DNA from 3 places in the Streptomyces sp. NBC_00094 genome. Region 1 is predicted to be linked to each of the others. Evidence: riboswitches for the same ligand, from Rfam matches in the RefSeq annotation. Region 1 holds a riboswitch; each other region holds the start of a gene.
What was found. A riboswitch is a leader RNA that binds a small molecule or an ion and turns the genes downstream of it on or off. The one in region 1 is predicted to bind ZMP and ZTP.
Positions count from the first base shown of each region.

Region 1 (4,325 bases):
GGACGACGAGCGGCCCGTGCTGCGACGGACGGCCGGTGCGCGCTGGACCGTGGTGGGCGCCGAGGCGCAGCTGCGCCTCGGGACGGACGGCCGCTGGTGGCCGTACCGCAAGGCCGGCGCCCGCTGGTCCCCCGCGGGCCCGGCGGACCGCGACCCGGCGTCTGCCCTGGCGGCGGCGCTGGCGACCGACACCGCGCCGGCCGGCGGGGCCGGCGGGAGCTTCGGGACCACCCGGGCCGGGGGCGCTACCGGAGGCGGGCGGTGAGCTTGTCGCCGCTCGCGGAACGGGCGGCCAGGCTGCAGGCGGCGGTGTCCGAGCCCAGCAGGTAGCTGGTGCGGTAGGGGTACTGGACGAAGGTCGTCCACCGCGTGCCGAGCGGCTGCAGGGCGGCCTTGTCGCGCAGCGGCACGCGGCAGAGTTCCGTCGCCGCCTCGCGCACCCGCTGGTCGTCGGCGTAGGAACCGGTCAGGCGTGGCCGGGCGACGAGCTCGGCGTCGTGCGGCGTGTTGCAGGAGCGGCGGAGGGCGGTGCCCGGCGTGTCGCGGTCGATGTCGAAGCAGTCGCCGACGCGCAGCGCCTCGAAGGAGACGGGCCGGGCGGGCGGCCGCGTGCCCGTCGGTGCCGTGGAGGCCGCCGGCCTGGTCGTGGCAGGGGCGGTGCTCGGGGTACGGGAGGAGTCCGGCGAGGCGCTCTCCCCCTGCTGCGGGTCGGAGCCCTTCTCCGTCGCCGCGGCCGTCGCGCCGCCCTCGGGCGTGCTCGTCGGCGTATTCGTCGGCGTGTCGCCCGCGGGAGTGCCCGTCACCGGCGCGCCGGTCGGCGGCGCGTCGGCCTTCGGGGTACGCGTCCCCGCGGCGTCCTGCTCGGTGACGGCCGGGGCCGGTACGGCCTCCGGGCCGCCCCCCGGCTCCCCGTAGGCGGCTCCTTCGTGGTCGCCCCAGCCGCCGACGGCCGTGAAGCCGCCCACGACCAGGGCGGCGAGGAGCAGCGGGACGAGCGGGACGCCGAACCACCGCGCGCGGCGCGCGGCAGGCCCGGGCCGGGGCGCCCCGAGGCGCACGACACGCGGCCACGCCACGCCGGCGGCCCGCTCGGCGGAGTGGGGCGCGGACACGAACACGGAGGCGTTCGTCGGGCCTGACGAGAACGGGGCATCGTCCGGGCCGGACGCGCCAGGCCCGGAGTCCGGCGGCGGGCTGACGGTCGGTTGGTGCGGCACAGGGACCAGGGTTCCCTGTCGACGGCCGTGTGGCGAGTGATCCGGGACCGTTGGCCAAGGCCTGTACGGAATCGTGACCATCACCGATGACACATTGTCCGAGCATGCCCGGACAATGCCCTCCCCTTTCCCTACGGCCCCGCTCCTACAGACCCAGCTGGCGCTCAGCGCCCTCGACCGTCTGGGCGAGCAGCACGGCGATCGTCATGGGGCCGACACCGCCGGGGACCGGGGTGATGAGGGAGGCGCGCTCGGCGGCGGACGCGAAGTCGACGTCGCCGATGTTGCCCGGGTTGTAACCGGCGTCGATGACGACGGCGCCCGGCTTGATGTCCTCGCCCTTGATGAAGGCGGGCTTGCCGACGGCGGCCACCAGGATGTCGGCCTCGCGGATGACGGAGGAGAGCTCCTGGGTACGGGAGTGGCAGTACGTGACGGTGGCGTCGCGGCCGAGGAGGAGGAGACCGGCCGGCTTGCCGAGGATCGCGCTGCGGCCGACGACGACGGCCCGCTTGCCGCTCAGCTCGACCTCGTACGCGTCGAGGAGGCGCATGATGCCGCCGGGCGTGCAGGAGACGAAGCCGGGCAGCCCGAAGCCCATGGCGGCGAACGAGGCCATGGTGACGCCGTCGACGTCCTTCTCGGGGGCGATGGCCTCGAAGGCGGCGCGCTCGTCGATGTGCGGGCCGACCGGGTGCTGGAGCAGGATGCCGTGGACCTCGGGGTCCTCCGACAGCGCGGTGATCGCGGCGACGAGCTCCTCGGTCGTCGTGGCGGCGGGCAGTTCGACGTGCCTGGAGCGGATTCCGGCCTTCGCGCAGCGGTTCTGCTTCATCTTCACGTAGGTCACGGATGCCGGGTCGGCGCCGACCAGCACGGTCGCGAGGCACGGCGTGACGCCGGTGCGGCGGGTGACCTCGGCGGCGCGGGCGGCGGTCTCCTCGACCGTACGGCGGGCGAGGGCGGTGCCGTCCATGAGGGTGGCGGTGCTGGTGGACATTGCTGCTCCTGGGCGTCGTCTCTGACGGATGGTTCGCCCAGGCGCACGGCAGCGGCACGGCCGCCCCGATCGGGTGCGGTCCACCGGGGCCGCTCCCCGGTGGTGATCCACCTCAAGCGCCAGTCACGGCCCGAGCCCCACTGTACGTGAGGGGCCGGGGGCGGGTCCCGGACAGGGTGCATATGCCGGGCTGCCGGGGCGCTTGTCGGCGGCCCGGGTGCGCACGACGATGAGCCCGACGTGCAGGACGACCTCGACGGGGAGGCCGAGTTGAGCGATGCGTGGGTGGCAGGGACAGTGGGTCGGGGCCGTGCGGAGTCGACGGAGGGGGCGAGGGCAGGTGCCGCCCCTGACCGCGACCGCGACCCCAGCCCAAGCCCAAGCCCTGACCGCGACCACAGCCATAGCCCCGGCCGCGACGGCGGGCCCGGCCCCCAACCCCACCCCAACCGCGATCCCGGCCGCCCGGATCCGATGCGGCCTCTGGTCGCCGCCTCCTGGCGCCGTTCCGTACGGGCAAGGGTGAGCCAGGAGGGCGAGGCCCGGGTCGAGCTGGACGAGGACGAGCTGGCCGCGCACCGGGACGGTCATCCGCTGGCGGCGGCGATGCCGGTGATCCGGGAGCTGATGGGGGCGTACGCGACGGACGGGGAGCATCTGCTCGCGGTGTGTGACGCCGCCGGGCGGATGCTCTGGGTGGAGGGCCATCCGACAACCCTGCGCCAGGCCCGCGCGATGAACTTCGTGGCCGGGGCCCGCTGGTCGGAGTCGGCGGCCGGGACGAACGCGCCCGGCACGGCGATCGCCGTCGACCGGCCGGTGCAGGTCGTGGCCACCGAGCACTTCCGGCGGCCGGTGCGGGCGTGGACGTGCGCCGCCGCTCCCGTGCACGACCCGTACAGCGGGCGCGTGCTCGGGGCGGTCGACATCACGGGCGGGGAGCGGCTCGCGCACCCGCACAGCCTCGGCTTCGTCCAGGCCGTGGCGCGCGCGGCCGAGTCCCAGCTGGCGCTGCTCGGGCCGCCCGCGCAGGCGGGCCGGCTCCGACTCTCCGCGCTCGGTCGCGACGAGGCGGTGGTCTCGATGGCCGGGCGGAGGGTCCGTCTGTCCCGCCGTCACAGCGAGATCCTGGTGGTCCTCGCGCACCGCCCGGAGGGGGTGGGCGGCGACGAGCTCCTGACACTGCTGTACGAGGACGAGTCGGTCACCCCGGTGACGCTGCGGGCGGAGCTGTCCCGGCTCCGCGCGCTGCTCGGCCCCGACGTGCTGCGGTCGCGCCCGTACCGGCTGGAGGGCGTGGTGGACGCGGACTTCACGACGGTCGACCGGCGGCTCGCCTCGGGGGCCGTCTCGGCGGCGGCCGCCGAGTACGCGGGCCCGCTGCTGCCGGCCTCGCTCGCCCCCGGGGTCGTACGGCTGCGGGAGCGGCTGGCGGACCGGCTGCGGGCGGCGCTGGTGGAGCGGGGCGATCCGGGGCTGCTCGCGGACTGGGCGTACAGCACGTGGGGCGAGGAGGACATCGCGATCTGGCGGGCACTGTGCACGGCCGTCCCGGCGTCCCAACTCCCTCCCGTACGCGCCCGGCTCGACTCCCTGGAGGCGGAACTGGCCTGCGATGCAACGGGATTGCAACGTTCGGGTCCGCAGACTCGACGGTGAGCGCCGGCCAGGGACGGCCGGCGCACCGAGGGAGGCCATGCCGATGACCCGATACGCCGCACCCGGCACCGAGGGCGCGCTCATGTCGTACGCGGACCGCTACGACCACTGGATCGGTGGCGAGTACGTCGCCCCGGCGCGCGGCCGGTACTTCGAGAACCCGAGCCCGGTCGACGGCCGCACGTTCACCGAGGTCGCCCGCGGTACCGCCGAGGACGTGGAACGCGCGCTCGACGCGGCGCACGCGGCGGCTCCGGGGTGGGGCCGGACGGCACCGGCGGAGCGCGCGAGCGTCCTCCTGAGGATCGCGGACCGGATGGAGAGCAACCTGGAGGCGCTCGCGGTCGCGGAGAGCTGGGACAACGGCAAGCCCGTACGAGAGACGCTGGCCGCCGACATCCCGCTCGCGATCGACCACTTCCGCTACTTCGCGGGGGCGCTGCGGGCCC
Region 1 is NZ_JAPEMB010000001.1:7,863,226-7,867,550, reverse strand. Features, by position in the region: gene OG580_RS34650 (SWF or SNF family helicase) at 1-265, shown strand, start outside; gene OG580_RS34645 (hypothetical protein) at 246-1,118, opposite strand; gene OG580_RS34640 (bifunctional 5,10-methylenetetrahydrofolate dehydrogenase/5,10-methenyltetrahydrofolate cyclohydrolase) at 1,363-2,217, opposite strand; ZMP/ZTP riboswitch at 2,246-2,354, opposite strand; partial or broken gene OG580_RS34635 (GAF domain-containing protein) at 2,677-3,876, shown strand; gene OG580_RS34630 (aldehyde dehydrogenase family protein) at 3,920-4,325, shown strand, end outside.

Region 2 (4,325 bases), 2.9 Mb from region 1:
GAGGGGTCCACTGGCCCCAGGTGGTGAGGTCGTACGTCCACGTCACCACGGCCTTCGCCCCGCAGGAGCGGGCGGTGGTCCGGGTGGTCGCGTCGTACGTGCCGTACGGCGGGCGCAGCAGCCGCGGGCCGTCGCCGAACTGGGCGAGGTGCTGGTCGCGGGCCCCGCAGACCTCCGCCTTCTGGCCGGCGGCGTCGAGTGTGGTGAGGTCGGGGTGGTTGACCGTGTGGTTCTCGACGCGGGAGCGGCCCTGGTTCAGCAGGGTGTGGAAGTAGCCGGAGTCGTACGAGTAGGCGCCGGGCAGCAGGAAGAGCGAGGCGGGCACCCGGCGGTCGAGCAGCAGCTTCGCCGCCGCGGGGTCGTGGAACCAGCCGTCGTCGATGGTGATGAAGACGACCGGGTCGGTGGTCTCGACGTGCGAGACCACCGGGACGGGCTCGGGCCAGGCCGCCTTCGGGGCGGAGTGCGCGGGTCCCGTGAACGCGCCGAGGAGCGCGACCGGAACGAGGGCGGCGAGCGCGGCACGCAGGGCGTGACGCAGACGGAGTCTCGGCATGGCGGCATCATTGGCCTAGACCAACTGTCGTGTCAATGCCCCGAGTTGTCCCCTGGCCCGGCCCGCGCGGTGGCGCGGGCCGCCCCTACTCAAGTGGACTCGGTCAGTCCGACAGCACCCCCCTCAGCTGTTCGAGGCCCCAGTCCAGGTCCTCCTTCGAGATGACCAGCGGCGGCGCGATCCGGATCGTCGAGCCGTGGGTGTCCTTCACCAGGACCCCCCGCTCCATCAACTTCTCCGAGATCTCCCGGCCCGTGCCCCGGGCCGGGGCGATGTCCACCCCGGCCCACAGGCCGCGTCCGCGCACCGCCTCCACCGCGCCGCCGCCCACCAGCAGCCCCAGCTCGGAGTGGAGGTGCTCGCCCAGCTCCGTCGCCCGCTCCTGGAACTCGCCCGTCCGCAGCATCGCGATCACCTCCAGGGCCACCGCGCAGGCCAGCGGATTCCCGCCGAAGGTCGACCCGTGCTCGCCCGGCCGGAACACCCCGAGCACCGAACGGTCGGCGACCACCGCCGACACCGGCACCACCCCGCCGCCCAGCGCCTTCCCCAGGATGTACACGTCCGGCACCACGCCCTCGTGCTCGCACGCGAACGTCCTGCCCGTCCGGCCGAGGCCCGACTGGATCTCGTCCGCCATGAACAGCACGTTCCGCCGCCGCGTCAGCTCCCGGACGCCCGGCAGATAGCCGGCCGGCGGCACCAGGACACCCGCCTCGCCCTGGATCGGTTCGAGCAGCACCGCCACCGTGTTCTCGGTGACCGCGGCGTCGAGCGCCGTCAGGTCCCCGTACGGAACGATCTCGAACCCCGGCGTGTACGGGCCGAAGTGGTCGCGCGCCTCGTGGTCCGTGGAGAAGCTGACGATCGTCGTCGTCCGGCCGTGGAAGTTGTTCCCCGCGACCACGATCTTCGCGTGCCCGTCCGGCACGCCCTTCACCTCGTACCCCCACTTCCGGGCGGTCTTCACGGCCGTCTCGACCGCCTCCGCCCCCGTGTTCATCGGCAGCACCGCCTCCTTGCCGCACAACTCCGCGAGCTGCGTGCAGAACTCGGCGAAGCGGTCGTGGTGGAAGGCGCGCGAGGTGAGCGTCACGCGCTCCAGCTGCGCCTTCGCGGCCTCGATCAGCCGCCGGTTGCCGTGCCCGAAGTTGAGCGCCGAGTACCCGGCGAGCATGTCCAGATAGCGGCGCCCCTCGACATCGGTCATCCAGGCCCCGTCCGCCGAGGCGACGACGACCGGAAGGGGGTGGTAGTTGTGAGCGCTGTGCGCCTCCGCGGAAGCGATCGCGTCTTGCGTTCTCGACACGGGATCTCCGTTCGTCCTGCGGCTCATGGGGTGGCTCGTGGCTCCCCTTCTTATCGTCGCTCGTATGCCGGACGTGGAAACCTCGACGACGGCGCGCCCGCTAGTCTGGAAACACGCACGGCGACTGGCGTACGGGGAAGCGACCCCGGGGGAGCCGTGCGCGGCAGACCACACGAGGCGCCGCTCGCCTGGGCGTCACGGGACCCGACAGTCCCGCGTGGCGCCGCGCCTCTCACCGCAGTGTCCCGGGACCCGCCGCAACGCCCGGAGGACACCATCGTGACCACGCCCCAGCAGCACCCCGCCCTCGCCACGGCCGACCCCGAACTCGCCGCCCTCGTCGGCGCCGAGGAACGGCTCCAGGGCGAGACCCTCCGCCTCATCCCCAGCGAGAACTACGTCTCCGCCGCCGTCCTCGAAGCCTCCGGCACCGTCCTCCAGAACAAGTACAGCGAGGGCTACCCCGGCCGCCGCTACTACGAGGGCCAGCAGAACATCGACCGGGTCGAGACCCTCGCCGTCGAGCGCGCCAAGGCGCTCTTCGGCGTCGACCACGCCAACGTCCAGCCCTACTCCGGCTCCCCGGCCAACCTCGCCGTCTACCTCGCCTTCGCCGAGCCCGGCGACACCGTCATGGGCATGGCCCTGCCGATGGGCGGTCACCTCACCCACGGCTGGGGCGTCTCCGCCACCGGCAAGTGGTTCCGGGGCGTCCAGTACGGCGTACGCCAGGACACGGGCCTCATCGACCTCGACGAGGTCCGCGAGATCGCCCTCAGGGAACGCCCGAAGGTGATCTTCTGCGGCGGCACCGCGCTGCCCCGCACGATCGACTTCGCCGCCTTCGGCGAGATCGCCCGCGAGGCAGGCGCCGTGCTCGTCGCCGACGTCGCCCACATCGCCGGCCTCATCGCGGGCGGCGCCCACCCGTCCCCGGTCCCGCACGTCGACGTGATCTCCACGACCACCCACAAGACCCTGCGCGGCCCGCGCGGCGCGATGCTGATGTCCCGCGAGGAGCACGCCAAGGCCCTCGACAAGGCCGTCTTCCCCGGCCTCCAGGGCGGCCCGCACAACCAGACCACCGCGGCCATCGCCGTCGCCCTCCGCGAGGCGGCCCAGCCCTCCTTCCGTGACTACGCCCACGCCGTCGTCGCCAACGCCAAGGCCCTCGCCGAGGCACTCCTCGCCCGCGGCTTCGACCTGGTCTCCGGCGGCACCGACAACCACCTGATCCTGATGGACCTCACGCCCAAGCAGGTCCCGGGCAAGATCGCCGCGAAGGCCCTCGACCGGGCGGGGATCGTCGTCAACTACAACACCGTCCCGTACGACCCCCGGAAGCCCTTCGACCCCTCCGGCGTCCGCATCGGCACCCCCTCCCTCACCTCCCGTGGTCTCGGTACGGAGCACATGGCCCAGGTCGCGGAGTGGATCGACCGCGGTGTCGCCGCCGCAGGCACGGGCGACGAGGAAACGCTCGGCCTCATCCGCAAGGAGGTCGCCGACCTCCTCTCCACCTACCCGGCCCCGGGCCTCCCGACCTGACCTGACCCGACCCGACCCGGGCGGACCCGACCCGGGCGGACGCGACCCGGGCGGACGTGACCCGGTCCGGTCCGACGCGGTCCGGTCCGGCGTGACCCGACCCGGTCCGACGTGACCCGGTCCGGGCCCGGCGCGGTCCGGTCCGCGTGACCCGGCCCGTCAGCCGGTCGACTCCGCCGTCCGCCGGGCCTCCTCCGGGTCCGGTATGCCTTCCAGGCGGAAGGTGAGCGCGCCCCCGTTCCTCGTCCAGAGGAGCGTGGGGCCCGCCGTACGGACCTCGTGGGTCCACACCGAGCCCGTCCCGTCCGTCAGCGGGAAGGTCAGCAGGTGCGGCGCCGCGAACCAGTACCCCTGGGCGCCGTCCGGGAGGTCCACCCACCGCGGCTGCGTCCTGACCTCCTTGGCGAAGCCGATGTCGAGACGGGCCGGGAACTCGTCCAGCCGGACCGTCCGCTCCCCGTCGCGCCAGCAGAGGCTGATCACCGCCCGGCCCCCCTCGGCCGACCCGGTCACCGCGACCGCGTCCGGCGAGCCGAGGGAGCGGGGTATCACCGGCTCGAACCCGGCTCTTCGCCCGGCCTCCGTGAGGGCCACCGGGTCGGGGCAGCCCGGCACCACCCCGGCGGCCGGCGCGTGGCCGCCGTCCGCCTCGTACCGCACGGAGACCCCGCCGAAGCCGAACCAGTCCGCCACCGCCGCCCGCACGGGAGGGGTGAGCACCAGCACGATCAGCACCCCGGTCAGGCCCGCCACCAGCGCGCGCCACCGCTCGCGCACCCAGGCCCACCGTCGCCGCCGGACCGGCACGGACGGTGTCGGGACGTGCTCGGCGAGCAGCTGCGCGAGCACCCGCTCGGCCATGGACTCGCCGTCCACGTCCGGCAGTCGCAGCCGCCGCCCGAGCCCCCGCAG
Region 2 is NZ_JAPEMB010000001.1:4,986,125-4,990,449, forward strand. Features, by position in the region: gene OG580_RS22195 (polysaccharide deacetylase family protein) at 1-556, opposite strand, end outside; gene rocD (ornithine--oxo-acid transaminase) at 660-1,865, opposite strand; ZMP/ZTP riboswitch at 1,976-2,066, shown strand; gene glyA (serine hydroxymethyltransferase) at 2,145-3,413, shown strand; gene OG580_RS22210 (hypothetical protein) at 3,573-4,325, opposite strand, start outside.
Region 2: another riboswitch for ZMP and ZTP. It lies ahead of glyA (serine hydroxymethyltransferase); the one in region 1 lies ahead of OG580_RS34640 (bifunctional 5,10-methylenetetrahydrofolate dehydrogenase/5,10-methenyltetrahydrofolate cyclohydrolase).

Region 3 (4,325 bases), 7.3 Mb from region 1:
GACGTGGGCGGCGTCGCGCACGTTGTCGAGGACGAGCAGCACGCGGCGCTCGGTGAGCGCGTCGCGGAGGAGGAGCGCCCGGTCGTCCGTGTCGTCGGGGAGGCTGTCGTGGCGCATGCCGAGGTCCGACAGGAACCGGGCGAGCAGCTCGTGCGCCGTGCGCGCGCCGCCGACGCTGTAGCCGCGCAGGTCGGCGTAGAGGACACCGTCGGGGAAGGCCTCGCGGGCGCGGTGGGCGACGTGGACGGCGAGAGCGGTCTTGCCCACGCCCCCCATGCCGGAGATGACGACGGGCCTGATGTGGCGCGGTCTGCCGGCGGGGCCGGGCCGGGCGCCCCCGGTGCCCGCCGTCGCGTCGAGCAGCGCTCGCAGGGTCGCCACCTCGGACTCCCTGCCGGTGAAGGAATCTCCCTCGTGGGGCAGTTGGAAGGGTGGACGCGCCGGTTCCGGGCGGGGGCGCGGACGGGGGCGGGTGCGGGGGTGCGGGGCTCCCGCCAGTACCTCCTGGTGGGCCTGCTGGACGGCGGCCCCCGGCTCCGTACCGAGCTCGTCGACCAGGTTCCGGCGCAGTCGGTGGAAGACGGCGAAGGCCTCGGCCTGCCGGCCGGCTCTGTGCAGGGCCAGCATGAGCCGCTGGTGGAACCCCTCGCGCAGCGGGTGCTCGGCCGCCAGGGAGGTCAGCCGCGGGATCAGGTCCTGGTGCCGTCCCAGGTGGAGCTCGGCGTCGCAGCCCCACTCCAGGGCCTGGAGGCGCGCTTCCACGAGCTGGTGGACGCGGAGCGCGGGTCCACCGGTCTCGGAGAAGGGCGCCAGGTCCGCCAGGGGCGTACCGCGCCACAGGCTCATCGCCCCGGCGGTCTCCCGGAGGACGCCCTCCCAGTCCTCCTGCTCGTGGGCGTGGCCCGCGGCCCGTATCCGGGTCTCGAAGACGTCCGCGTCGAGCTCGCCCTCGTGGACGAGCAGCCGGTAGCCGGGGGCCACGGTGAGCAGGCGCCCTCCGGTCCCGGCGTCGGTGGGGGCGGCTCCGGCCGGGGGCCCGTCCACGGTGGCGAGGACCCTGCGCAGCCGGGTGAGGTGGTTGGCGAGGGAGGCGTCGGCGCTGGCCGGTAGCGAGTCGCCCCAGAGCGCCGCTTTGAGGGTGTCCTTCGGGACGGTGTGCCCGGCGCCGAGGAGCAGGGCGGCGAGGAGGACGCGGACCTTGGGGCCGGTCACGGGTCGCGGTTCCGTACCGTCGTGGACCACGAGCGAACCGAGCAGTCCGAACTTCACCACCATGCCCCCGCATCCGGTAGACGGGCCCGCCCTGCGGCGGATCCCGGCGCCGTCCATCGTACGGTTCGGCCCCCCCTTGATTGATCAAAGCGGCCGGGGGTTACCATATGAGCGCCGCCTAGCTCGAAAGATAAACTTGTGACTGTCAATGACGACTCGTTCACCAGCTGGAAGAACCGCGAGGAGATCGCGGAGTCGATGATCCCGATCATCGGGAAGCTGCACCGGGAGCAGGACGTCACCGTCCTGGTCCACAGCCGCTCCCTGGTGAACAAGTCGGTGGTCAGCATCCTCAAGACCCACCGCTTCGCCCGGCAGATCGACGGCGAGGAGCTCTCGGTCACCGAGACGCTTCCGTTCCTCCAGACGCTCACGACGCTCGACCTGGGCCCGTGCCAGATCGACATCGGCGTGCTGGCCGCGGACTACAAGACCGACGACCGCGGTCTCTCCGTGGCCGAGTTCACCGCCGAGGCCGTCGCCGGCGCCACCGGCGAGAACAAGATCGAGCGCCGTGACGGCCGCGACGTCGTCCTGTACGGCTTCGGCCGCATCGGCCGCCTCGTCGCCCGCCTCCTCATCGAGAAGGCCGGTTCCGGCAACGGTCTGCGCCTCCGCGCGATCGTCGTCCGTGGCGGTGGCGAGCAGGACCTCGTGAAGCGCGCCTCGCTGCTGCGCCGCGACTCCATCCACGGTCAGTTCCAGGGCACGATCACGGTCGACGAGGCGAGCAGCACGATCGTCGCCAACGGCAACACGATCAAGGTGATCTACGCCAACGACCCGTCCGAGGTCGACTACACGGCGTACGGCATCGACAACGCCATCCTGATCGACAACACCGGCAAGTGGCGGGACCGCGAGGGCCTCTCCAAGCACCTGCGCCCCGGCATCGACAAGGTCGTCCTGACCGCGCCCGGCAAGGGTGACGTGCCGAACATCGTGCACGGCGTCAACCACGAGACGGTCAAGCCGGACGAGAAGATCCTGTCCTGCGCCTCCTGCACCACCAACGCGATCGTCCCGCCGCTGAAGGCCATGGACGACGAGTACGGCGTGCTGCGCGGCCACGTGGAGACGGTCCACTCGTTCACGAACGACCAGAACCTCCTGGACAACTACCACAAGGCCGACCGCCGTGGCCGTTCCGCGCCGCTGAACATGGTGATCACCGAGACCGGTGCCGCCTCGGCCGTCGCCAAGGCCCTGCCGGACCTCAAGGCCCCGATCACCGGCAGCTCCATCCGCGTGCCGGTTCCGGACGTCTCGATCGCGATCCTGAGCCTGCGCCTCGGCCGCGAGACCACCCGCGAGGAGGTCCTGGAGTACCTCCGCGACGTCTCGCTGCACTCGCCGCTGAAGCGCCAGATCGACTTCACCACGGCCCCCGACGCCGTCTCGATGGACTTCGTCGGCTCGCGCCACGCGTCGATCGTGGACGCCGGCGCGACCAAGGTCGACGGCGACAACGCGATCCTCTACCTGTGGTACGACAACGAGTTCGGCTACTCGTGCCAGGTCATCCGGGTCGTCCAGCACGTCTCCGGCGTGGAGTACCCGACCTTCCCGGTCCCGGCGGTCTGATCCTCGGGATTCCCGAGCTCACCACCGCACGACCGCGCGCCGCACGTCCCGTACGGGAGGTGCGGCGCGCGGCGTTTCCGTCGTGCGGGTAGCATCGTGCCCGCCGCGACTGGCGAAGGTGGATCACCACCGGGGAGCGGCAGTTGATCCCGCTGTTCCCGCGTGAGCGTCGACCGCCTGGGCGCCTGCGTCAGTGATGTCCCGCTGACCCAGGAGGTCTTGAGATGGAACTGCGTTACGGCATCAATCCCCAGCAGCTGGTGGCGACCACCGCGCCGGTGGTGCCCGGGAACCTGCCGGTCAGGGTGGTGAACGGCAGCCCGTCCTACATCAACCTGCTGGACGCGCTGAACAGTTGGCAGCTGGTACGGGAGGCGAGCGCCGTCCTCGGACGGCCGGCCGCCGCCTCCTTCAAGCACGTCTCGCCGGCCGGGGCGGCGGTGGCCGGCCCCGTCGACGAGGTGACCGCCGAGCTGTACGGCGTCGACCGCGACCGTGTCGGTGCGCTCACCAGCGCCTATCTCCGGGCCCGTGACGCCGATCCGAAGTCCTCGTACGGCGACTTCGCCGCCGTCTCGCACCCGGTCGACGCCGAACTCGCCGAGCTGCTGACCCGGGTGGTCTGCGACGGTGTCATCGCCCCCGGCTACGCTCCCGGCACCGTCGAGACCCTCAGCCGGAAGAAGAGCGGCCGCTTCCTGGTCATGGAAGCCGACGAGACCTTCACCCCGCCGGGCCAGGAGGCCCGGGAGGTGTTCGGTGTGCGGCTGACGCAGCAGCGCGACGACGTACCGCTCTCCCCCGCGCTCCTGGACGACGTCGTGTGCGGTGAGCTCACGACGGCGGCCTCGGAGGACCTCCTGCTCGGACTGGCGGTGCTGCGCTACACCCAGTCCAACTCGGTCTGTTACGTACGCGGCGGGGCGACGCTCGGGATCGGCGCCGGGCAGCAGTCCCGGGTGGACTGCACCCGGCTGGCGGGCGCGAAGACCGACACGTGGTGGCTGCGCCGCCACCCCGCCGTCCGCGCGCTCGCCTTCCGGCCCGGTGTCCGCCGCCAGGACCGGATCAACTGGCAGATCCGGTTCGTCGAGGGCGACCTCACCCCGGACGAGCGCGAGCGCCTGTCCGGGGCCCTGTCCGTGCCCGCCCCCGACCTCACCGACCGGCAGCGCACCGAGTGGCTCGCGGAGCTGACCGGGGTGGCGTTCGCCTCGGACGGCGCGCTGCCCTTCCGGGACAACGTCGACCACGCGCGCCGGCACGGCGTCACCGCCGTCGCCGAACCCGGCGGGTCGATCCGCTCCACCGACGTGGAGGACGCCTGCCGCGAGCACGGGATCACGCTCGCGCGCACCGGGCTGAGGCTCTTCCACCACTGATCGGCGCGCTTACGGGACCCAGTGGTTCCCGGAGGCCGTGATCATGACCTGGAGCTGGATGCTGGCCGAGAAGTAGCTGCTCGTGTC
Region 3 is NZ_JAPEMB010000001.1:589,401-593,725, forward strand. Features, by position in the region: gene OG580_RS02635 (BTAD domain-containing putative transcriptional regulator) at 1-1,275, opposite strand, end outside; gene OG580_RS02640 (glyceraldehyde-3-phosphate dehydrogenase) at 1,411-2,856, shown strand; ZMP/ZTP riboswitch at 2,952-3,046, shown strand; gene OG580_RS02645 (phosphoribosylaminoimidazolecarboxamide formyltransferase) at 3,081-4,238, shown strand; gene OG580_RS02650 (glycosyl hydrolase family 8) at 4,248-4,325, opposite strand, start outside.
Region 3: another riboswitch for ZMP and ZTP. It lies ahead of OG580_RS02645 (phosphoribosylaminoimidazolecarboxamide formyltransferase); the one in region 1 lies ahead of OG580_RS34640 (bifunctional 5,10-methylenetetrahydrofolate dehydrogenase/5,10-methenyltetrahydrofolate cyclohydrolase).